Regions from separate parts of the Streptomyces sp. NPDC001843 genome, predicted to be linked through region 2. Evidence: riboswitches for the same ligand, from Rfam matches in the RefSeq annotation. Region 2 holds a riboswitch; each other region holds the start of a gene.
What was found. A riboswitch is a leader RNA that binds a small molecule or an ion and turns the genes downstream of it on or off. The one in region 2 is predicted to bind S-adenosylmethionine.
Positions count from the first base shown of each region.

Region 1: linked by a shared signal. The riboswitch ahead of ACFYZQ_RS01560 (aminotransferase class V-fold PLP-dependent enzyme) and the one ahead of ACFYZQ_RS26720 (amino acid ABC transporter permease) in region 2 are both predicted to bind S-adenosylmethionine.
Region 3: linked by a shared signal. The riboswitch ahead of thrC (threonine synthase) and the one ahead of ACFYZQ_RS26720 (amino acid ABC transporter permease) in region 2 are both predicted to bind S-adenosylmethionine.

Region 1 covers NZ_JBIATQ010000001.1:334,148-341,279, forward strand. Annotated here, with positions in the region: gene ACFYZQ_RS01540 (NYN domain-containing protein) at 142-1,485, opposite strand; gene ACFYZQ_RS01545 (hypothetical protein) at 1,519-1,758, opposite strand; gene ACFYZQ_RS01550 (rhomboid family intramembrane serine protease) at 1,921-2,631, shown strand; gene ACFYZQ_RS01555 (Lrp/AsnC family transcriptional regulator) at 2,628-2,909, shown strand; gene ACFYZQ_RS01560 (aminotransferase class V-fold PLP-dependent enzyme) at 3,133-4,509, opposite strand; SAM riboswitch class IV at 4,672-4,788, opposite strand; gene ACFYZQ_RS01565 (hypothetical protein) at 4,867-5,037, opposite strand; gene ACFYZQ_RS01570 (PRC-barrel domain-containing protein) at 5,065-5,421, opposite strand; gene trpD (anthranilate phosphoribosyltransferase) at 5,526-6,590, opposite strand; gene ACFYZQ_RS01580 (cytochrome bc complex cytochrome b subunit) at 6,711-7,132, opposite strand, start outside.
Region 2 covers NZ_JBIATQ010000011.1:108,704-115,835, reverse strand. Annotated here, with positions in the region: gene ACFYZQ_RS26745 (NtaA/DmoA family FMN-dependent monooxygenase) at 1-889, opposite strand, end outside; gene ACFYZQ_RS26740 (LLM class flavin-dependent oxidoreductase) at 910-2,118, opposite strand; gene ACFYZQ_RS26735 (putative leader peptide) at 2,195-2,305, opposite strand; gene ACFYZQ_RS26730 (ABC transporter substrate-binding protein) at 2,418-3,437, opposite strand; gene ACFYZQ_RS26725 (amino acid ABC transporter ATP-binding protein) at 3,478-4,266, opposite strand; gene ACFYZQ_RS26720 (amino acid ABC transporter permease) at 4,263-5,243, opposite strand; SAM riboswitch class IV at 5,601-5,711, opposite strand; gene ACFYZQ_RS26715 (glutathione S-transferase C-terminal domain-containing protein) at 5,788-6,675, opposite strand.
Region 3 covers NZ_JBIATQ010000014.1:113,811-120,942, reverse strand. Annotated here, with positions in the region: gene ACFYZQ_RS31150 (ROK family protein) at 1-33, opposite strand, end outside; gene ACFYZQ_RS31145 (ABC transporter substrate-binding protein) at 191-1,411, shown strand; gene ACFYZQ_RS31140 (DUF3263 domain-containing protein) at 1,447-1,680, shown strand; gene otsB (trehalose-phosphatase) at 1,965-2,840, shown strand; gene ACFYZQ_RS31130 (trehalose-6-phosphate synthase) at 3,027-4,463, opposite strand; gene ACFYZQ_RS31125 (glucosyl-3-phosphoglycerate synthase) at 4,537-5,481, opposite strand; SAM riboswitch class I at 5,625-5,789, shown strand; gene thrC (threonine synthase) at 5,808-7,094, shown strand; gene ACFYZQ_RS31115 (MoaD/ThiS family protein) at 7,091-7,132, shown strand, end outside.

The sequences.
Region 1 (7,132 bases), on a different contig from region 2:
GATCAGATCAAATCCTCACACCAAAAAACCTCGTCACGCAATGCATTCTTTGCACTCAACCCACAAGGAGTGATGCGCGGTTGACACTACGTTGCGTGACAGAACCGCCAATTCGGGCATTAAACCTCTACGTTGCCGTTTTCAGGACAGGCGCTTGAGAAGCACCGCAGAAGCCACCGGACGCGCCCCCGCCCTGGCGACCCCGTCGGCCACCTCGCGGTCGGTCGAGGCGACGATGACCGGGCGGCCCGGCGGCTCGGCGCGCACGAGCTGGCGGATGAGCTCGTCGGCGGTGACGCCCGGCTTGGAGAACAGCACGCGCACCCCGCGCGGCGGGGCGAGCAGCACCGGCGCGGCCAGTTCGGCCCCGTCGAAGACGCACGTCACCTCGGCGCCGGTCTGGGCGGCGAGCTGGGAGAGCTGGCCGAGCAGCCGCAGCCGCTGCTTCTCCAGCGGCATCTGCGGATAGCCGGTCTTGGTGACGTTGTAACCGTCGACCACCAGGTGCGCCTGCGGCAGGGCGAGGAGCTGGTCGAGGATCGCGGGGTCGTTCTCGGACAACGCCCGCGCGGCGATGTCCTTCGGGGTCATCCGTCCCGGTTCGACCGCGTCGACCGTCTCCGCCGGCCGCACCGAGACCGGCGGCAGGGCCAGTTCACGGCGCAGCCCCTGCGTCGCGTCCAGAAGGGTGTCAAGGAGCAGCCGGACGCGCATGTCCTCGACACTGCGCCCCTCGCGCGCTGCTCTGCGCGTGGCCTCCAGCGCGGCCTCGGCCTCGCCCAGGCGGGACTTGAGCCGCCGGGTCTCGCTCTCCGCGGCGGACACCTGGGCCTGCCCCTCGGCGCGTACGGCCTCGATGTCGCCCTGCACCCTGCGCAGGGCCGCCTCACCGCGCTTGACGTCGCTGAGGGCGGCGCGGAGCTTGCGGTGAAGCGATTCCGCTTCCTTCCTGGCCGCGTCCAGCTCGGCGCGCAGCCGCTCGGTCTCGGCCCGGGTCTGCTCGCGGGCCCGGTCGAGTTCCTCGCGCAGCCGCTCCAGCTCGGCGCGGCTCTCCTCGTCGGCGCGTTCGGCGTCCGCCCGCTGGGCCTCCTCGCCGGCCGCGGCCACCAGCTTCACCCAGCCCGTGGGGCGCAGTACGTAGGCCGCGGCCGCCACGTCGAGCGGGTCCGCGGCCGGAGGCGGGGAGCCGGAGTCGAGGGCGCCGGTCAGTTCCGGCTGGGCCTCTCTGAGTTTCTCGCCGATGCGCTGCCGGAACAGCGGGTCGGTCTCCAGCGCCGCCGCCATCGCGTTGCCAGCGAACTTCGCACGGCGACTTGGGGTGAAACGGGCGTACTGCCTTAGCTGTGCGGGCAGTTCGGCGACCGTCAGCCCGCCGAAGCCGTCCGAGACGATCTGCACGACCCGCCGCCGCACGCCGTCGGGCAGCGGACGGTCAAGCACCTCGGCGGTGCCGTCGCCCGGCCCCCCGCCCGTGGTCTCCACCATCCGTCACACCCCATTACGTGTGCATCGCTCCGATTAGGAGTCGGCGCCCGGCCTGTCCACGAGTTCCACCTGGTCCACCGCGTTGCACCAGCGGCAGCGCACCGACTCGATGGTCTCACTGACCACCTCCCGCTCCTCGACCTTCGGCTCACCGGCGAGGTCGAGGTGGACGTACTCGACGACCTTCGACGAGCGGGTCACGTCGAAACGGGTGAGGTTGCCGCAGAGGGTGCAGCGCCACCGGGTCTCGGCGGTCGGCAGGGGAACCGGCATCGTGACTGTTCGCTTCCTTCTAGTGTCCGTGGTCCGTGACACATCGTCTCCGCGACGCGTGTGGCTCGTAACCCTACGGCCTGGCGGCAACTCGCCGCCCGTCCGTCCACGGCGGCGAGGCGGTTCCTGCACTTGCGTCCCGTTACGTCATGCTCTGTAGCCATGATCAGCAAGTCGACGCCGATGACGTACGCCCTGATCGTCCTGTGCTGTCTGCTGTTCCTGCTGGGTCCGGCGGGCGGGCTCAATCCGGCCTACGGCTCCGGCGACGCCCTGCTCGCCGCCCAGCGGGCCTACTTCCGGCGCTGGGGCGTGATCCCCGCCGAGCTGTTCGACGGCCCGGCCCGGACCGCCCTCACCCCGGCCACGGCGCTGTTCGTGCACGGCAGCTGGGTGCATCTGCTGGGCAACATGCTCTTCCTCTACGTCTTCGGGGCGATGACCGAGGAACGGATGGGCCGCGTGCAGTTCACCCTGTTCTACGTCGGCTGCGGCTATCTGGCGCTGCTCGGCTACGCCGCCGCCAACGCCGCCTCCGAACAGTCCCTGGTGGGGGCCTCCGGGGCGATCTCGGCGGTCCTCGGCGCGTTCCTCTACCTGTTCCCCGGCGCCCGCGTCACCAGTCTCCTCCCCTTCCTGTTCTTCCTTCCGCTGCGCTTCCCCGCCTGGGTGGTCCTGCCCTTCTGGGCGGCCCTGCAGTGGCTGGCGGCGGGCCGCGCCCCCCAGGGACCGGGTGTGGCCTACCTGGCGCACCTGGTGGGCTTCGGCCTGGGCTTCGTCGTCGCGTGGATGCTGTTCGGGCGGGTGAACAGGGGCTGCCCTAGAGTTGAGGCCGCCCCAGCCCAGGCCCCCGAGGGAGAGAACCAGCCGTGATCACCGCGATCGTGCTCATCAAGACCAGCGTGGACCGGATCCCCGAGATCGCGGAGCGGATCGCCTCGCTGGACAGCGTCAGCGAGGTCTTCTCGGTCACCGGCACCTACGACCTGATCGCCATGGTCCGGGTGCGGCAGCACGAGGACCTGGCGGACGTCATCCCCGGCCGGATCAGCAAGATCCCCGGCGTGGAGGCCACCGACACGCACGTGGCCTTCCGCACCTACTCCCAGCACGACCTGGAGGCGGCGTTCGCGATCGGGCTGGACAACTGAGGCCTGTCCGGCCGGTCCGGCGCCAGGCGCCCAGGCCGGCCGCCGCGATGCCGGTGGCCGGGGCTCGTGGATGCGGCGGCTGCTGACCACCACGGAGGTGGGCGGCCCGCGGAGACCTGGGGTGCGTCACTGAAGGACGGATTCCGAGCCGGCGCCGCCCGCGGGCGTGGTGAGCCGCACGTCCGCGGGCCTGGGCGAGGTACAGCCGTGATGGCCGCGGTGGTCACACCGCCGGGACGCAGCGGCCGTCCTCGGTGCGGTAGCGCCACTTGGCGCCGTCCCGGACGAGTTCCCTCACCGCGTTCACGAACCGCTCCACGTGCTCGTCCGGCGTTCCCGCGCCGAAGCTGACGCGGATGGCGTTGAGGGACTTCTCGCCGGGCGCGGCCTCGGGGGCGCCGCACTCGCCCTGTGTCTGCGGGTCGCTGCCCAGCAGGGTGCGGACGAGGGGGTGGGCGCAGAACAGGCCGTCGCGGACGCCGATGCCGTACTCGGCGGAGAGCGCGGCGGCGAAGTGGGAGCTGTTCCAGCCCTCGACGACGAACGAGATGACGCCGACGCGCGGGGCGTCGTCGCCGAAGAGGGACAGGACCCGGACTTCCGGGATCTCGGCGAGGCCCGCGCGGACCTTCGCGATCAGGTGCTGCTCGCGGGCGACCAGGGCGTCGAAGCCCGCCTCGTCGAGCGCCTTGCAGGCCGAGGCGATGGAGTAGGCGCCGATGACGTTCGGGGAGCCGGCCTCGTGGCGGGCCGCGCTGTCGTGCCACTCCACGTCCACTCCCCCGTCGTCACGCCGGGTGACCTTGCGGCTGGCGCCGCCGCCCGCGAGGTACGGCTCGGCCGCGCGCAGCCAGTCGGCGCGGCCGGCCAGCACACCGGAGCCGAACGGGGCGTACAGCTTGTGCCCGGAGAAGGCGACCCAGTCGACGTCCAGCTCCCTGAGGCTCACCGGGTGGTGCGGGGCGAGCTGGGCGGCGTCCAGGACGATCCGGGCGCCGTGCGCGTGGGCGGCGGCGGCCAGCTCGCGGACCGGCCACAGTTCGCCGGTGACGTTGGAGGCGCCGGTGACGCAGACCAGGGCCGGGCCGTAGCCCCCTTCGATCGACACAGTGCGCTCGGCGAGGGCCCGCTCCAGCGTGTCGACGGCCTGCCGCGGGCTGCGGGGGGCGTCGAGGTAGGTGACCCGTGCGTCCTGCCAGGGCAGCAGGGAGGCGTGGTGCTCGGTCTCGAAGACGAAGACCTGGCAGTCGGCGGGGAGCGCGCGGGCCAGGAGGTTCAGCGAGTCCGTGGTCGACCGGGTGAAGACGACCTGGTCGTCCGCCCGGCAGCCGAGGAAGTCGGCGACGGTCTTCCGGGCGTTCTCGAAGAGGTCCGTGGAGAGCTGCGAGAGGTATCCGGCGCCCCGGTGCACGCTGCCGTAGTACGGGGCGTACGCGGCCACGTCGTCCCAGACCCGCTGGAGCGCGGGGGCGCTGGCCGCGTAGTCGAGCGCGGCGTAGGTGACCTCGCCACCCGTGACGAGCGGAACGGTGACATCACGGCCCAGAACGGGCAGCGGGGCACAGACGGACTGGTCGGCGGCAACGGCGGAGACGGACATGGGTGTACTCCCGTGAAGGCAGGCGGAACTCACCGCACGAGCGGACGGCGCTCAAGCACGGATGAGGTGAAAAGGGGGATGCGGAGGCGGGGCTCGACGCCCTAGCGCATTCGCTTGCTCACGGAAGGCTCCCTCGTCGACCAGGACCCCTGGTGTGCGAGGGGTCCGCGCTTGCCGTAGACCTCGCTGCCTACGGCCTGGTCTTCACCCGGGGCACCCCGCCACGGACGGAGGGTTGCCGGACAGTCGGCCGGGGCCGAATGACTGTCACTCATGACCTGGTCAGAGAAAGTACGTGGGCTGATCACCGTCCGCAACTCGTGTCCGGATGGCGGGACGGCGGTCCTTGGGCCGGGTTCACCGCACGGCGTGGTGTCCGTGGTGCCGGGACCAGCGGACGCCGAACAGCACCAGGTCGGCCACCAGGATGACCGCGCCGATGACCAGGAGCCAGAACAGCCCGTGCGCCGCCACGCCGATGAGTCCCAGGATGATCGCCACGAGGATCAGGAACAGGAAGAGCGCCATGGGTGACCACATCCTCCGACGGGTCGGTCAGCCGCGCGCGAGACGGCGCCCGCGTTCGGCAGCGGCCTCGTAGGGCCTGTCGTAGTGTTCGTAGATCTCGTGCTCCCGCTCGACCGGCAGGACGTCGTCCATGCCGATGGACGGTGCCTTCTTCACCTGCCCCCTGGGGTGGGCCACCTTCACGTACCCGGGTCCGAGGGTCGCCTCGTCGAGGGGGACGAAGACGAGCCGGTGCCGGGTCGGCAGTCCGGTGCGGACGGTGACCATGGCAGGCGTGTCGGTGGTGGTGTCCACGTAGACCGCTTCCAGGGCGCCGATCTTGCGGCCCCTGGGATCGATCACGTCGCGGTTGCGCCACTCGCGGATATCGGCTGAGTGGATCATGCCTAGCTCCTTGCGGCCCGTGTTCCCGGGCACCCCACGCCGAGACGGAGCGGCCGCGGGACCGCTTTGTCACGGTTTCACTGTACTCCCGCGGCTGCCCGGCGTTACTCGTTGCTCGCCGCCACCCAGCGGTCGAGGGTCCGCCTGGCCGATCCCGAGTCGATCGACTCGGCCGCCTTGCGCATCCCGGCACGCAACTGCTCGGCCAGCGGTTCCCGCGTCGGGTCCAGGGCCACCAGCGCCGCCGCCGAGTTGAGCAGGACGGCGTCGCGGACGGGGCCCGTCTCGCCGTCGAGCAGGCGCAGCGCCACGTCGGCGTTGTACGACGGGTCACCGCCGCGCAGCGCCTCCACCGGCACCAGCTCGATGCCGACGTCCCGCGGGTCGAAGGTCTCCTCGGTGACCTTGCCGTCCCTGACCACCCAGACGTGGGAGGTGGACGTCGTGGTCAGCTCGTCGAGGCCGTCGTCGCCGCGGAAGACGAGCGAGGAGTTGCCGCGTCCGGCCAGGACGCCCGCGATCATCGGCGCCAGGCGGGGGTCGGCGACGCCGACCGCCTGCGCCTTCACCTTCGCCGGGTTGGTCAGCGGCCCGAGTGCGTTGAAGACCGTCCGGATGCCCAACTGGCCGCGGGCGGCGGCCACATGGCGCAGCGCCGGGTGGAACTTCACCGCGAAGCAGAAGGTGATGCCCGCCTCCTCCGCGACCTCGGCCACCCGCTGTGGCGTCAGGTCCAGATTGACGCCCAGCTTCTCCAGTACGTCGGACGAGCCCGAGGCCGACGAGGCGGCCCGGTTGCCGTGTTTGACGACCTTCGCGCCCGTTCCGGCCACCACGAGCGCCGACATCGTGGAGATGTTCACCGTCTTCGCGCCGTCGCCACCGGTGCCGACGATGTCGACCGTGCGGCCCGACACCTCGATCACGTTGGCGTGCTCGTACATCGCCCGGACCACGCCGGTGATCTCCTCGACGGTCTCGCCCTTGGCGCGCAGCGCCACCACGAAGCCGGCGATCTGCGCGTCGGTCGCCTCGCCGCGCATGATCTGGTCCATCGCCCAGGCCGTCGCGTCGGCGCTCTGGTCACGGCCGTACAGCAGGGCGTTCAGTACCTCGGGCCAGGAACGGCCCGCCGCGGTGTCGCCTCCAGCGGGGGTCACAGCGCTCATAGCCGCTCCTGATCGGTCGTAGCAGGGTGTGACCCCACCCTATCCAGCCGGGGGCATGGCGAAGGGCCCCGTCCGAACACCGGACGGGGCCCTTCGCGCGTGGCGTGGCGTGCGCAGCGATCAGTGGTGGCCGTGGCCGCTCGTGATCTCCTTGTACTCCTCGACGGTCGGCTTCGGGATCTGGTTGTCCTCGCCGTAGTAGGCGTTGCTGAGCTTGGCGCGCAGCTTCTCGCCGCCCTTGATCTTCCGCTCGACGCCGTTCTCGTCGACGGCGGGGCCGATCTGGGCCGGCTCGTACTGGTGGTGGGCCGTGAGGGTGTGCAGCTGCTCCTGGCTGAGCGGCTCGTGGACCTCGATGAACTCACCGTGCGGCAGGCGCTTGATGATGCCGGTCTCCCGGCCGTGCAGCACCTTGTCGCGGTCGCGGCGCTGCAGTCCGAGGCAGATCCGCTTGGTGACGATGAACGCGACGACCGGTCCGACGAAGAAGCCGATCCGGACGAACCAGGTGACGGCGTTGATCGACAGGTGGAAGTGCGTGG
Region 2 (7,132 bases):
TGACCTGCTGCCGGCGCACCTCCCGGGCCAGGTCCTCGGCCTCGGCGTCGGTGTCGCCGAGCACGAAGGTCGCGGCGGGCAGGATGAGCAACTGGTCGTGGCGTCGGCCGTACTTGGCGAGACGGCCCTTGACGTCGCTGTAGAAGGCCTGCCCCGCCTCCAGGGTGGCGTGCCGGCTGAAGATGGCGTCGGCGGTGGAGGCGGCGAACTCCCGGCCCTCCTCGGAGTCGCCCGCCTGGAAGATCACCGGGCGGCCCTGCGGGGAGCGCGGCACGTTGAACCGGCCGTGGATGTCGAACTGCTCGCCCCGGTGCACGAAGGCGCCGGCCTTCGCGTCGCTCAGGAAGGTGCCGGTGGCCTGGTCGGCGAGGATCTCGTCGCCGCGCCAGGAGTCGAAGAGCTCGTTCGCGGTGGCCAGGAACTCCTTGGCGCGGGAGTAGCGCTGCTCCTGCGGCAGGAAGCCGCCGCGGCGGAAGTTCTCGCCGGTGAAGGCGTCCCAGGAGGTGACCACGTTCCAGGCGGAGCGGCCGCCGGAGAGGTGGTCGAGGCTGGCGAACTGGCGGGCCACCTCGTAGGGCTCGTTGAAGGTGGAGTTGATGGTGCCGGTGAGGCCGAGGTGCTCGGTGACGGCGGCCAGCGCGGCGAGCACGGTGAAGGTGTCGGGGCGGCCCACGACGTCCAGGTCGTATATCTGGCCGCCCTGTTCGCGCAGCCTGAGTCCCTCGGCGAGGAACAGGAAGTCGAACTTGGCGCGTTCGGCGGTCCGGGCGAAGTGGGCGAAGGAGCTGAACTCGATGTGGCTGCCGGCGGCCGGGTCGCTCCACACGGTGGTGTTGTTGACGCCGGGGAAGTGGGCGGCCAGGTGGATCTGCTTCAGCGGCTTGCTCATGGTGGGCGGTTTCCTCCGGCTCAGACAGTGGCTGCGGCGTAGCGGTTGGCGGGGCGGGCGAGTCCGAGGAGGCCGCGCAGGGTGTCGGCCTCGTAGGCGCTGCGGAACAGTCCGCGGCGCTGGAGTTCGGGGACGAGCGCCCGGGTGATGCCCGGCAGGTCGTGGCCGAGCACGGCGGGCCGCAGCCGGAAACCGGAGAGCCCGGCGCCGTGCAACTCCTCCAGGACATTGGCGAGTTGACCGGGAGTGCCGGCGAAGATCCGGGCGTCACCGGTGTACGGGCTGCCCGCGAGGGCGTCGAGCCGCTCGCGCCGGGCCGCCGCCCGGGCCGGGTCCGCGTCCAGGAAGACCACCAGGTCGCCGAAGACGTGCAGCCTGTCGTCGGCGCGCCCGGCCGCCTCCTGCTCGGCGCGGATCTCGGCGACGATCGCGCGGGCCTCGGCGGCGTCGTGCGGGGTGACGTAGCCGACGTCGGCCTGCCGGGCCACGAGCCGGTACGGCACCGTCTGGTGGGCCAGCGCGGTGACCAGCGGCTGCCCCTGGGGCGGCCTGGGGGTGATGGAGGGGCCCTTGACGCTGAAGTGGCGGCCCTCGAAGTCGATGTAGTGCAGCTTGTCCCGGTCGACGAAGCGTCCCGTCGCCGCGTCCCGGATCTCCGCGTCGTCCTCCCAGCTGTCCCAGAGCCTGCGGACGGCCTCCACGTAGTCGGCGGCCTCGTCGAACAGGTCGGCGACCAGGTTCTGCGCGGCCGGGCTGTCGTACGCGTCGATCGGGGGGATCGTGCGACGGCCGAAGTGCGCGGCCTCGTTCGGCCGGGCGGTGATCTGCACGCGCAGTCCCGCGCGTCCGGTGCTGACGTAGTCGAGGGTGGCGATCGCCTTGGAGATGTGGAACGGCTCCGTGTGCGTGGCCACCACGGTCGGCACCAGGCCGATGTGCCGGGTGAGCGGGGCGATCCGGGAGGCGATGAGGACGGCGTCCAGACGGCCGCGTACCTGGTCGGTGCGTTCGTCCGGCTCCAGGAAGTGCGAGGACTGCGGGCCGAGGCCGTCCTCGATGGTCACGAAGTCGAGGAGACCGGCCTCCGCCTCGGCGACCAGGTCGGCCCAGTAGCCGGCGGTGAACAGGTCCCGGGGCCGGGCGGCCGGCTCGCGCCAGGACGCCGGGTGCCAGCCGGTGCCGTCCAGGGCGACGGCGAGGTGCAGGGGGGAAGAGGGAGTCGATGACACGAGGGTGCCTTCCTGGAGGTCCGTACGAGAGCGCCGGCCCGGAGATGGACGGGCGCACGGCGAGGGAGAGGACGGATCAGGAGCAACAGAGGGCGCCGGCCACGCGCTGCAGGTCGATGTGCGGCCGGGAGTGCAGTACGACGGAGCGGCTCGGCTTCAGAGCGCGGGGGCGGACCACACGTGTCATGTCCGCCACCTCCGTACGCATCTCGTGGTGAGTCACAACAGCCCTCTCCGGCCGGATGTTCCCGGACTGCGCACCTGTGACGTGCATGGTCGACATGCCGGGTGAGGGCTGGTCAGGAGTTGTCCAGCGGCAGCCCGGGCGGGTTGACCTCGGCCTTGGCGACGGCCTCGTCGGAGAGGTTGTAGGCGGCCAGCCACTTGGCGTACTGACCGTTCTTGATCAGGTGGTTGATGGCGTCCGCGAACGGCTTGGCCAGTCCGCTGTCCTTCTTCGTGGTCGCCGCGATCAGGCCCTGCAGGCCGGCGCCGGCGCCGGAGAAGGTGCCCGCGCTGCGGGTGGGGTTCGGCGACTTGGCGGTCTGCCGGACGTGGTAGGCGACACCGGGGTTGGCGGCGAAGTAGGCGTCGATCCTGCCGCCGCTCAGCGCCAGGTAGGTGGCGTTCTTGCTCTGGTAGTGCTTGACCGTGAGGGCCTTGCCCTCCTTCTTCAGCTTCGTCTGCCACTCCAGCAGGATCTTCTCCTGGTTGGTGCCGTTGTCGACGGCGACCGTCTTCCCGGCGAGGTCCTCGTAGTTGCCGTCGAAGTTCCAGGTGCTCTTCTTCAGCACCTCGAAGCCGACGTTGTCCTTGCGGTAGGAGGCGAAGTCGTACTTCTTCTTGCGTTCCTCGGTGTCGGTGATGTTGGCGAAGGCGGCGTCGTACCTGCCGCTGTCGATGCCGACGAACATGTTCTCCCAAGTGGCGTCGGAGAACTGCGGCGCGAGTCCGAGAACCGCGGCGACCAGGCGGCCGAGGTCCGGTTCGGCTCCGGTGAGGGTCTTCTGGTCGCCGCCGATGTAGGCCAGCGGCGGGAAGCCGTCGGGCAGGGCGCCGACACCGATCCTCAGGGTGCCACTCTTGCGGATCGCGGCGGGCAGCTCGGCGTTGAGAGCCTTCACCTCGGAGACCTTCAGCTCGGTCTGCTTGGCCGCGCCGTTGGACACCCGGCCCACGGTCACCGTGCCGGCGGCGTCGGTGGTGGTGGCGGCTTCGCTGTCACCACCGCAGGCGGCGAGCCCGGTGGCCAGGGTGGCGACCGTGGTCGCCGCGGTGATGCCGCGTATCAGGCTGCGTCGGGAGAAGTGGCTGGGCATGGCTGTCCTTGTCGTTCGGGACGGGTGATGGTGAGGGGGTTCAGAGGACCCTGCTGAGGAAGTCCCGGGTCCGCTCGTGCTGGGGACGGTCCAACACCTGGGAGGGCGGCCCCTGTTCGACGATCCTTCCGCCGTCGATGAAGACGACCCGGTCGGCGACCTCGCGGGCGAAGCCGATCTCGTGGGTGACGATGACGAGCGTGGTGCCGCTGGTCGCCAGGTCCTTGATGACGGAGAGGACCTCGCCGACGAGTTCGGGGTCGAGCGCCGAGGTCGGCTCGTCGAAGAGGATGATCCCGGGACGCAGCGCGAGGGCGCGGGCGATGGCGACGCGCTGCTGCTGGCCGCCGGACAGCTGCCGCGGGTAGGCGCCGGTACGGTCGCCGAGGCCGACCCGGGTGAGCAGTTCGCGTGCCAGTTCCTGTGCCTGGGCCCTGGTCAGCTTTCCGGTGGCGACGGGGGCGGCGGCGACGTTGTCGAGGACGCTCAGGTGCGGGAAGAGGTTGAAGTTCTGGAAGACGAAACCGATCCGGCCGCGCTGGGCCAGGATGGCGCGCTCGCTGAGTTCCTTCAGCCGCGCCCCGTTCCGCTTCACACCGATCAGCTCGCCGCCGACGCTGACATGGCCCACCTCGGGCTTCTCCAGGTGGTTGATGACCCGCAGCAGGGTCGACTTGCCGGAGCCGGAGGGCCCGAGGATCACGGTGACCTCGCCGGGGCGCACGGTCAGGTCGATGCCGTCCAGGACGCGGTGGGTGCCGTACCACTTGTGGACGTCGTGCACCTCCAGGGCGGCCGGGGTCGTCTCCAGGGTGTCGGTGGCGGTCATACGGTGGCCTCCCTGCGCAGCCGGGCCCGGAAGTCCGCGAGGCCCGCCCGCGCCTTCTGCAGCGGGGTCGGCGGCAGGCTGCGGGTGGCACCGCGGGCGAAGTACCGCTCGACGTAGAACTGGACGACGGACACGACGCTGGTCAGGATCAGGTACCAGACGGTGGCGACGAGCAGCAGCGGCACGATGTCGCCGGGGTAGGTGCTGCCCATGGTCTGCACCGAGCCGAACAGGTCGAGCAGGGAGACGTAGAACACCAGGGACGTGCTCTTGATCAGGCCGATGAGCTGGTTGACGTAGTTCGGGGTGATGGACCTCAGGGCCTGCGGGAAGACGATCCGGGTGAACTGGTAGCCCTTGGGCAGACCGAGTGCGGCCGCCGCCTCGTGCTGGCCCTGGTCGACGGAGAGGATGCCACCGCGCACGACCTCGGCCGCGTACGCCGCCTCGTTGAGGCTGAGGCCGATGACGGCGACCGTCATGTCGGTGGCCAGCTTCGACTCGTCGAAGGTGACGAAGGCCGGCCCGAAGGGGATGCCGAGGCTCAGCGTCTTGTACAGGGCTGAGAAGTTGTAGAGGAAGATCAGGACGACGATCAGCGGGACCGAGCGGAACAGCCAGGTGTAGGTCCAGCTCACCGCCCGGAGCACCGGGCTGCCGGACAGCCGGCCGAGGGCCAGCACGATGCCGCCGAGCAGACCCAGCACGGCGCTGAGCGCGGCCGCTTCGAGGGTGACGACGAGCCCGTCGAGGATCGTGGGACGCAGGAACCAGTAGCGGAAGCGGTCCCACTGGTAGAAGGGGTTCGTGGCCAGTCCGTGCAGGATCTGTGCGACGAGCACGAGGACGACGGCGGTGACGATCCACCGTCCGGGCCGCCGCAACGGCTGAACGCGCTGTGCTACGAAGGCCTTTGACGGTGTTTCGGCGGGTGGTGCCTCGGCGAGGGACACGGCTGCGCCTGGGGGTTCACTCATGGCGGGCTCCGGGGATTCGGACACCCCGGGACCGCGGCGGACCGGACGCGGGCCGCTACGGCGCTGGGGCACGAGGCGGCACACGGGAACGCACGGGAACCGGGGGCTGGTCGGACGACGGCACACCGTACGGACGGTGTCCGTCAGGACGCGGGGGCCGGCTGGGAGGTGGGGTCAGCCCCGACAGCGGGCACGGCCCGGTGCGGTACACAGTGCGCTGTTGACCCGGAGCAGGTCGACGGCACGATCGGCGACGAGGAGTCCGGCGTACGGCGGTACGCAGCCCTGGGTACGGCCCGTGGCCGTCCTGGGAGCTGCGTACATGGCGTCACCTGTCACTGTTCCGGCCCCAGGGGGCCCTCGCGCTTACCGAAGTCGTCGTCCGGTCCGGTCGTCACCTGGGGCACCCCACCGCGATGCGAGGGTTGCCGGTCAGCGAGCCAGGGCTTGGCGCTGACGCTCATGACCTTCTGAGCTGCAAGTAATGCAGTCGGCCGTTCCAATGTCAACGGCCGTCCGAGGAGTGGACCTGGCTGACCCGGTCTCACCTGCGGTAAGAGCCCTGCGGGTCCGTGGCGTGCCCCGTCCAGTCCAGGATCTGGACGGCCGCTCCGGCGGCCTCCAGGCCCTGGCAGTGGCCGTGGTGACGGAGTGCGATGCCGTCCAGGTCGAGGTGGGTCCCGAAGGCGGGGTGGGCCGCCAGGCGCCGGGCGTAGGCCCACAGCACCGGGTACCCGGCGATGCGGTGCACGGCACCGGCGTCGAGGTGGCAGCGGTGCACGGTGTCCAACTGCACCAGGGCCACCCAGAGTTCGACGTCGGCGGCGGTGAGCCGGCCGGCGACGAGGTACTCCTCGCCGTCCAGATACCGCTCCAGCCTGCCCAGCGTGTCCAGCAGCAGATCGAGTGCGGCGGCACGCTGCGCGGGATCCGCGTCGGCCTGTCCGGCGCGCTGCGCGGCCTCCTGGATGCCTTCGGCGCAGAGCCTTTCGACGGCTTCGATCTGGCTCTCGGTGCCGCACGGATACAGCGAGGTGGGGCCGTCCGGGCAGAAGCGGTCGAGGTCGCGCAGGATGTCCGGGGTGTGGGTGCTGACGATGCGCCCTGACCAGTCGTCGCTGAGCACCGGGGCGAGGGCCGGCCCGGTGTAGTGGTGTGCGCTCGCCTCGTACAGCGGACCCAGGGCCGAGTGGCCGCCGCCGGGACGGTCCGGTACGGCCGGCAGGAGCGTGACCGGGCATTCGTGGTCGAGGCCGAGCAGGCTGTGCCCTATGGCCAGGCGCAGCCCGTCGGGACAGGCGGTGGAGAGATGGAGCCGGTAGCGGTGCGGCACGGCGTGGTGGCCGCTGCGCGCGTCCCGGCCGAGGCGACCCCGGAAGACGGGGACGGTGCGGTGGGCGGACGGGACGGCGGCGAGCGGTGTGATGGACATGCGTCTCCCCGGGAGCGGGCGCGCGGACGTACGCGCGGCGGAAGCGTCGTCGGACAGTGGGCGCCAGGGTGTGCGGGAGGGTCCGGGGTGCCCGGACGGGCCGGGCGGGTCAGGGGGTCGCCCGGGACCGGCTCAGGAGGCTGATCGCGCGCTGCAGACACGCAGCAGGTCGATGTGCCGGCGGGAGGTGAGCAGGGGCGAGGTCGGCGTACGGCTCACTCGGCTGGTGACCGTCTCCAAGCGCCTCATGCTTCCCTACCTGTTCACTAGGATTCCCATCTGGAGTGTCGATCCGGCTCGGGGCGACGTCAAGGGGGCGTCCACCCCTGGGACACCGGACGGGTGAACGGGACGGGGCCGCGCCGTGGCCTCGGCGACCACCACGCCCCCCATATCGACGTATCGCAGGGCCGGCGCACGGTGGACTGGAGGCGGGCGGACCCCAGGACGCAGGCAT
Region 3 (7,132 bases), on a different contig from region 2:
GCCGCCCACGTCGATGGCGATGACATGTCTCACGGGAACAGTGTGGCCCGCGAACCCGCAAGAGGTCTAGTCCACTACATGGTGTAGACCTTATGGTGTTCACATATCGAATGACGAGTCAGTAGGGTTTGGGGCAACAACAGTGGGGCGTCGTACGGCAGGAACGATCGCGGCGGTCGCCGCGCTGGGTATGACCGCGGTCCTCGGGGGCTGCGGGAGCACCGGATCGTCCGACGTGACCCTGAGACTGGTCGCGGCCGACTACGGCGACTCGGCGGCCAACAGCTCGAAGAAGTACTGGGACGAGCTGGCCAAGGAGTACGAGGCCAAGCACCCCGGCGTGAAGATCGACGTCACCGTGTACTCCTGGAACGACGTCGACCGCAAGGTGAAGGAGATGGTCGCCGCCGGCAAGGCGCCCGACATGGCGCAGATCGGCGCCTACGCCGACTACGCCGCCGAGGGCAAGCTGTACGACGTCTCCGAGCTGCTGTCCATCCCCGTCCAGGCCGACTTCGTCTCCCAGCTCGCCGAGGCCGGCCAGTGGAACCACACCCAGTACGGCATGCCCTTCGCGGCCTCCACCCGGGTGCTCTTCTACAACAAGACCCTCTTCGCCAAGGCCTCCCTCACTCCGCCCACCACCTGGAGCGAACTCGCCGGCGACGCCGAGAAACTGAAGGCCATGGGCGTGAAGTACCCCTACGCGCTGCCCCTCGGCCCGGAGGAGGCGCAGGCCGAGACCATGCAGTGGCTGCTCAGCGGAGGCGGCGGCTACACCGACGACATCGGCGGCTACGACCTCGCCTCCACGCAGAACGTCGACACCCTCACCTGGCTCAAGGACGACCTCGTCGGCAAGGGGCTCACCGGCCCCGTCGCCCCGGGCAGGCTCAACCGGGCCCAGGCGTTCGCCGCCTTCACCGACGGGCAGGTGGGCATGCTCAACGGGCACCCGGCGCTGATCCAGCAGGCGAAGAAGAAGGGCGTGAAGTTCGGCACGGTGCCGATGCCCGGGCGGACGGCCCAGTCCAGGGCGTCCATGGGCGTCGCGGACTGGATGATGGCCTTCAAGCAGAACGGCCACGCCGAACAGGTCGGCGACTTCCTCGACTTCGTCTACAGCGAGAAGAACGTCCTCGACTTCTCCCGCCGCTACGGGCTGCTGCCGGTCACCACCTCCGCGTCCGACGTCATGGCCGACTCCGGCCGGGACAAGCCCCTGCGGCCCTTCCTGCAGGAACTCCCCACCTCCGAGCTGTACCCCGTCGGCAAGACGTCCTGGGCGTCGGTCAGTGCGGGCCTGAAGAAGACCATCGGCCAGGCGGTCGCCCCCGACGGCAGCCCCCTCGGGACGCTCAGCCGCCTCGAGGCGACGGCGAACACCGCGGACAGCAGCGCCTCGAACTGAGCACCCTGTCAGTGCCCCGCGTTACCGTTTCGGACATGGAACGGGACGAGTTCGGCCGACGCGAACAGGGCATCCTCGCGCTGGAACGCCGGGGCTTCACCGGCCCCGGCGCCAAGGAGCGCGCGATACGGGAGGAACTCGGCCTGGCCCCGGTCCGCTACTACCAGCTCCTCAACGCCCTCCTCGACGACGAGCGGGCCCTGGCCCACGACCCGGTCACGGTCAACCGCCTGCGCCGGGTCCGGGAGTCGCGGCGGGCCGAGCGGTAGCCGCTGCGCGGGGCTTGGCCGGGGGGTCGGCACCCCGGGGGCCTGCCCTGCCCTGGGGCTCCGCCCCAGACCCCGCCAGGGGCTGCGCCCCTGCACCCCGGCGCTTCCCACCCACCCACCCGTGACGGTCGGCTGGAAAGTCGCCCCACCCTGGGGCTCCGCCCCGGACCCCGGCGGGGGCTCCGTCCCCTGCACCCCTCGCAGGACTCCGTCCCCCCGCGCCCCTCGCGGGAGCGGTGAAGCTCCCAGGAGTGCATCCGCGGTTGCGTGGATAGGGTCGATCCATGGGCACCCACACGACGGACTCCACGGACCCGGACAACCCCATGGACCCGCTGCCGACCCCCGTCACCCAGTCCGGGCGGGACGGGCTGAACGCGCTGCTCGCCAGGCCCCGCTCCGCGGTGGTCGGGCTCGATTTCGACGGGACGCTGGCGCCGATCGTCGCGGAGCCCGACCAGGCCCGCGCCCACGCGCAGGCGGTCCCGGCGCTCGCCGCCCTCGCCCCCAAGGTGGCCGCCGTCGCCGTGGTCACCGGCCGCCCGGCCGGGGTCGCGGTGCGCTACGGCGGCTTCGCGGGCGTACCCGGACTGGAGCACCTCGTCGTCCTCGGCCACTACGGCGCCGAACGCTGGGACGCCGTCACCGGCACCGTCAACGCCCCCGCCCCACACCCCGGCGTCACCGCCGTCCGCGCCGAGCTGCCCGGCTTCCTCGACCGCATCGGCGCCTGGCGCGGCACCTGGATCGAGGAGAAGGGCCGGGCCGTCGCCGTGCACACCCGCCGCGCCGAGGACCCGCAGGCCGCCTTCGAGGCCCTGCGTGAACCCCTCACCGACCTCGCCGCCCGCAACGGCCTGATCGTCGAGCCCGGCCGCATGGTCCTCGAACTCCGCCCGCCCGGCATGGACAAGGGCGTCGCCCTGCTGGAGTACGTTCGCGAGGCCGGCGCCGAGGCCGTCCTCTACGCGGGCGACGACCTGGGCGACCTCCCCGCCTTCGCCGCCGTCGACAAACTGCGCTCCGACGGCGTCCCCGGCCTCCTCGTCTGCAGCGGCAGCACGGAGGTCACGGAGCTCGCGGAACGCGCGGACCTGGTGGTGGACGGCCCCGAGGGCGTCGTGTCCCTGCTGCGCGGGCTTGCGGCGGCACTCGGCTGAGACCCGAGGCAACCGACCGGTGCCCGCTGGGCGTGTCCGGCCGGTTGCCAGGCAGTCGAGCGGTTGCCTGCCGGATCCGTCCGACCGACTGCCGGGTCCGTCCGTCGCCCGGCGGGCCGCCCAGCGACTGCCCGCCGGGCCTGCCCGGCCCGCCCCGCCACGGGGCAGCGAGTGTCCCGCCCCGCGTCAGTCCTCCAGTGCGTGCAGTTGGTCCAGGAACCACTGGGCCGGAGGCAAGGCCGTGGCCGCCGCAGTGAGGCGCTTGGTGCGCTCGGCGCGCTCGCCGTCGGACATGGTGAGCGCCTGGTGGAGGGCGTGCGCCGTGCCGGCGATGTCGTACGGGTTCACCGTCACCGCGTCCTCGCCCAGCTCCTCGTACGCGCCGGCCTCCCGGGACAGCACCAGCGCGCAGCCCTCGTCGGAGACGACCGGGACCTCCTTGGCGACCAGGTTCATGCCGTCCCGGATGGGGTTGACCAGGGCGACGTCGGCCAGCCGGTACGCGGCCAGGGAGCGGGCGAAGTCGTCCTTGACGTGGAGGACGACCGGGGTCCAGCCCGGGGTGCCGTACGCGGCGTTGATCTCCTCCGCCACCCGTTGCACCTCGGCGGTGTAGTCGCGGTACACCGCGAGGTCCTGCCGGGAGGGGTAGGCGAACGCCACGTGCACCACCCGCTCGCGCCACTCCGGGTGGTCGTCGAGGAGCTCACGGTAGGCCAGCAGCCCGCGCACGATGTTCTTCGACAGCTCCGTGCGGTCGACCCGGACGATCGTCTTGCGTGCCCTGCCGTCGGGCGCCGTACCGATCTCCGTCCGCAGCGCCGTCATCCGCTCGTCCACGTCCGGCCGGTGCGCCCGCTGCCGCAGGAAGTCCGCGTCCGCGCCCAGACCGTGCACCCCGATCCGAGTGCCGGACACGGCGTCGGCCCCGAGGACGGCTTCGCAGCAGGCGGTGAACGCGTCCGCCCAGCGCTGGGTGAGGAAGCCCGCCCGGTCCGCGCCCAGGATCCCGCCGAGCAGTTCGGCGGCGATGTCGTCGGGGAGCAGCCGGAAGTAGTCCGGCGGCGCCCACGGGGTGTGCGAGAAGTGGCCGATGCGCAGGTCGGGGCGGAGTTCCCGGAGCATCCGGGGAGCCAGCGCCAGGTGGTAGTCCTGGACGACCACCACCGCGCCCTGCGCCGCCTCCTCGGCCAGGGCTTCGGCGAACGCCCGGTTGTAGGCCTCGTAGGACGCCCACTGGCGACGGAACTCCGCGTCCAGGACGGGCTCCAGCGGGGTCTGGTACAGCATGTGGTGGACGAACCACAGCACCGAGTTGGCGATGCCGTTGTACGCGTCGGAGAACACCGTCGCGTCGATGTCGATCATGCGGACCTGCTGCCCGCCGGTCGCGTCCTCGGAGAGCCGCCGACCGCCGTGGGAGCGGCGCACCGCCTCCCGGTCGGCGTCGCTCAGCGCGGCGCACACCCAGAGCGCGTTCGCGTCCGGGCCGATGGCCGACAGCCCGGACACCAGTCCGCCGCCACCCCGCTTGGCGTGCAGCGAACCGTCCTCGCGGACTTCGTACGAAACCGGGCCGCGATTGGACGCGACCAGCACCTCAGCACCGTGCGTGGAAGCCATGAGTCTCAACCTAGCCCGGCCCGGAAACGCTCAAACGTACGGTTCCCTCCCCGGCGGAGTGACACGGCCGGGGTCAGGCCACCCGGCGCGCGGCGTACTCGGCGATCTCCGCCATCGGCGGCCGCTCCTCCGTGTCCACGGAGTAGGTGCGCGGCTCGAAGCCCTCCTCGCCCCGCTCGAACTGGGTGAGCGAGGGCCGGACGAGGTGGCCGCGGGCCAGGCGGAGCTGGGCGGTGCGGTAGATGGCGGCGGCCATCCGGCCGAGCGCCTGCCCGTCCTGGTGGCGGTGCTTGCGCACCCCGACGTCCACCTGGGCCAGGGCGTCCAGGCCCACCAGGTGCAGGGCGTCGACCAGCATGCCCAGTTCCACCCCGTACCCGACGGGGAAGGGCAGCTGCTCCAGCAGCGAGCGGCGGGCCGCGTACTCACCGCCGAGCGGCTGCACGAACCCCGCAAGCTGCGGCCAGTGCATGTTGAGCAGCGGGCGCGCCATCAGCTCGGTGACCCGGCCGCCCTGGCCCGCGGTCCCGGCGAGCGGACGGTCGTACATGCCCTTGACCAGGTCCACGTCCGGGTCGGTCAGCAGCGGGCCGACGATCCCCGAGACGAAGTCGGAGGAGAACTCCTTCAGGTCGGCGTCGATGAAGCAGACGATGTCCCCCTCGGTGACGAGGAGCGAACGCCACAGCACCTCGCCCTTGCCGGGCACGGCCGGTATCCGCGGCAGGACGTCGTCGCGGTGGACGACCCGGGCGCCCGCCGCGGCGGCCACCTCGGAGGTGCGGTCGGTGGACCCCGAGTCGACGACCACGATCTCGTCGACGAGCGGGGTCTGCTGCATCAGGTCGTGGCGGATGATCGCGACGATGTCGCCGACCGTCTCCTCCTCGTTGAGCGCGGGCAGCACGACACTGACCGACTGGCCCGTGCGCTGCTTCGCGGCCAGGATCTGGTGGAGCGGGCGATCGGTCACGGACCAGGAGCGGGTGCTCAGCCAGCGCTCGACTTCTTCCAGCACGGTGGGCGGCTCCTCACTGTTTGTCTCGCGGTTCGGACGACTATCTCAACTGTCCCGGCCTTCGGTTACAGTCTTGAACAACGCGGATGACCATCGCATGTCCGAGGTCACCGTTGTTCACAACCGCACACACAACCGCATACCGCTCATCCAGAGGGGCAGAGGGACACGGCCCGATGAAGCCCCGGCAACCCTCCAGTCGGTTCTCGTAGATCAGTTGGACCAGTCCTGATCGTTCCGCGAGGCTCCCGGCTAGGGAAGGTGCCAAATCCGTCTCACGGCGAGATGCGTCGTGAGGAAGATGAGGAGAAAGGGCCTCGCCTCACATGGCTGTGCAGACTGCTGCAAGCACCACCGACTCCACCGTAGACCTCGGCCCCGCCGCTGCTCTGAGCTGCCGCGAGTGCGGCCACCGGGTACCGCTCGGACCGGTCTTCGCCTGCGAGGAGTGTTTCGGCCCGCTCGAGATCGCCTACGACTTCTCGGCCTACGAAACCGAGGAGCTGAGGAAGCGGATCGAGGCGGGACCCGCGAACATCTGGCGCTACGCACCCCTGCTGCCCGTCCCGGCGGACGTGGCGACCAAGCCCAACATCAACCCCGGCTGGACCCAGCTCGTCCAGGCCGACAACCTCGCCCGTGAGCTCGGCATCGAGGCTTCGCACCTGTACGTGAAGGACGACTCCGGCAACCCGACGCACTCCTTCAAGGACCGTGTGGTCGCGCAGGCACTGGAGGCGGCGCGGGCCTTCGGTTTCACCACCCTGTCCTGCTCCTCCACCGGCAACCTGGCCGGCGCGGTCGGTGCCGCGGCGGCCCGGGCCGGCTTCCGTTCCTGCGTGTTCATCCCGCACGACCTGGAGCAGGGCAAGGTCGTCATGGCCGCGGTCTACGGCGGCGAGCTCGTCGGCATCGAGGGCAACTACGACGACGTGAACCGCTTCTGCTCCGAGCTGATCGGCGACCCGGCCGGCGAGGGCTGGGGCTTCGTCAACGTCAACCTGAGGCCGTACTACGCGGAGGGGTCCAAGACCCTGGCGTACGAGATCTGCGAGCAGCTCGGCTGGCGGCTCCCGGACCAGATCGTCGTCCCGATCGCCTCCGGCTCCCAGCTCACCAAGATCGACAAGGGGCTGCAGGAGCTGATCAAGCTCGGCCTCGTCGAGGACCGGCCCTACAAGATCTTCGGCGCCCAGGCCCAGGGCTGCTCGCCGGTGTCGACCGCGTTCAAGGCGGGCCACGACGTGGTGCGCCCGCAGAAGCCCGACACCATCGCCAAGTCCCTCGCCATCGGCAACCCGGCGGACGGGCCGTACGTCCTGGACATCGCGCGCCGCACCGGCGGGGCGGTGGAGGACGTGACGGACGAGCAGGTGGTGGACGCCATCAAGCTGCTCGCCCGCACGGAGGGCATCTTCGCGGAGACGGCGGGCGGTGTGACGGTGGGCGTCACGCGCAAGCTGCTGGAGAACGGCGTCCTCGACCCGACCAAGACGACCGTCGTCCTCAACACGGGCGACGGCCTGAAGACCCTGGACGCGGTGGCAGGCACCGGCCTGACCGCCACGATCCGCCCGAACCTCGACTCCTTCCGAGAGGCTGGCCTGGCATGAGCGTGACCGTCCGCATCCCCACCATCCTGCGCACCTAC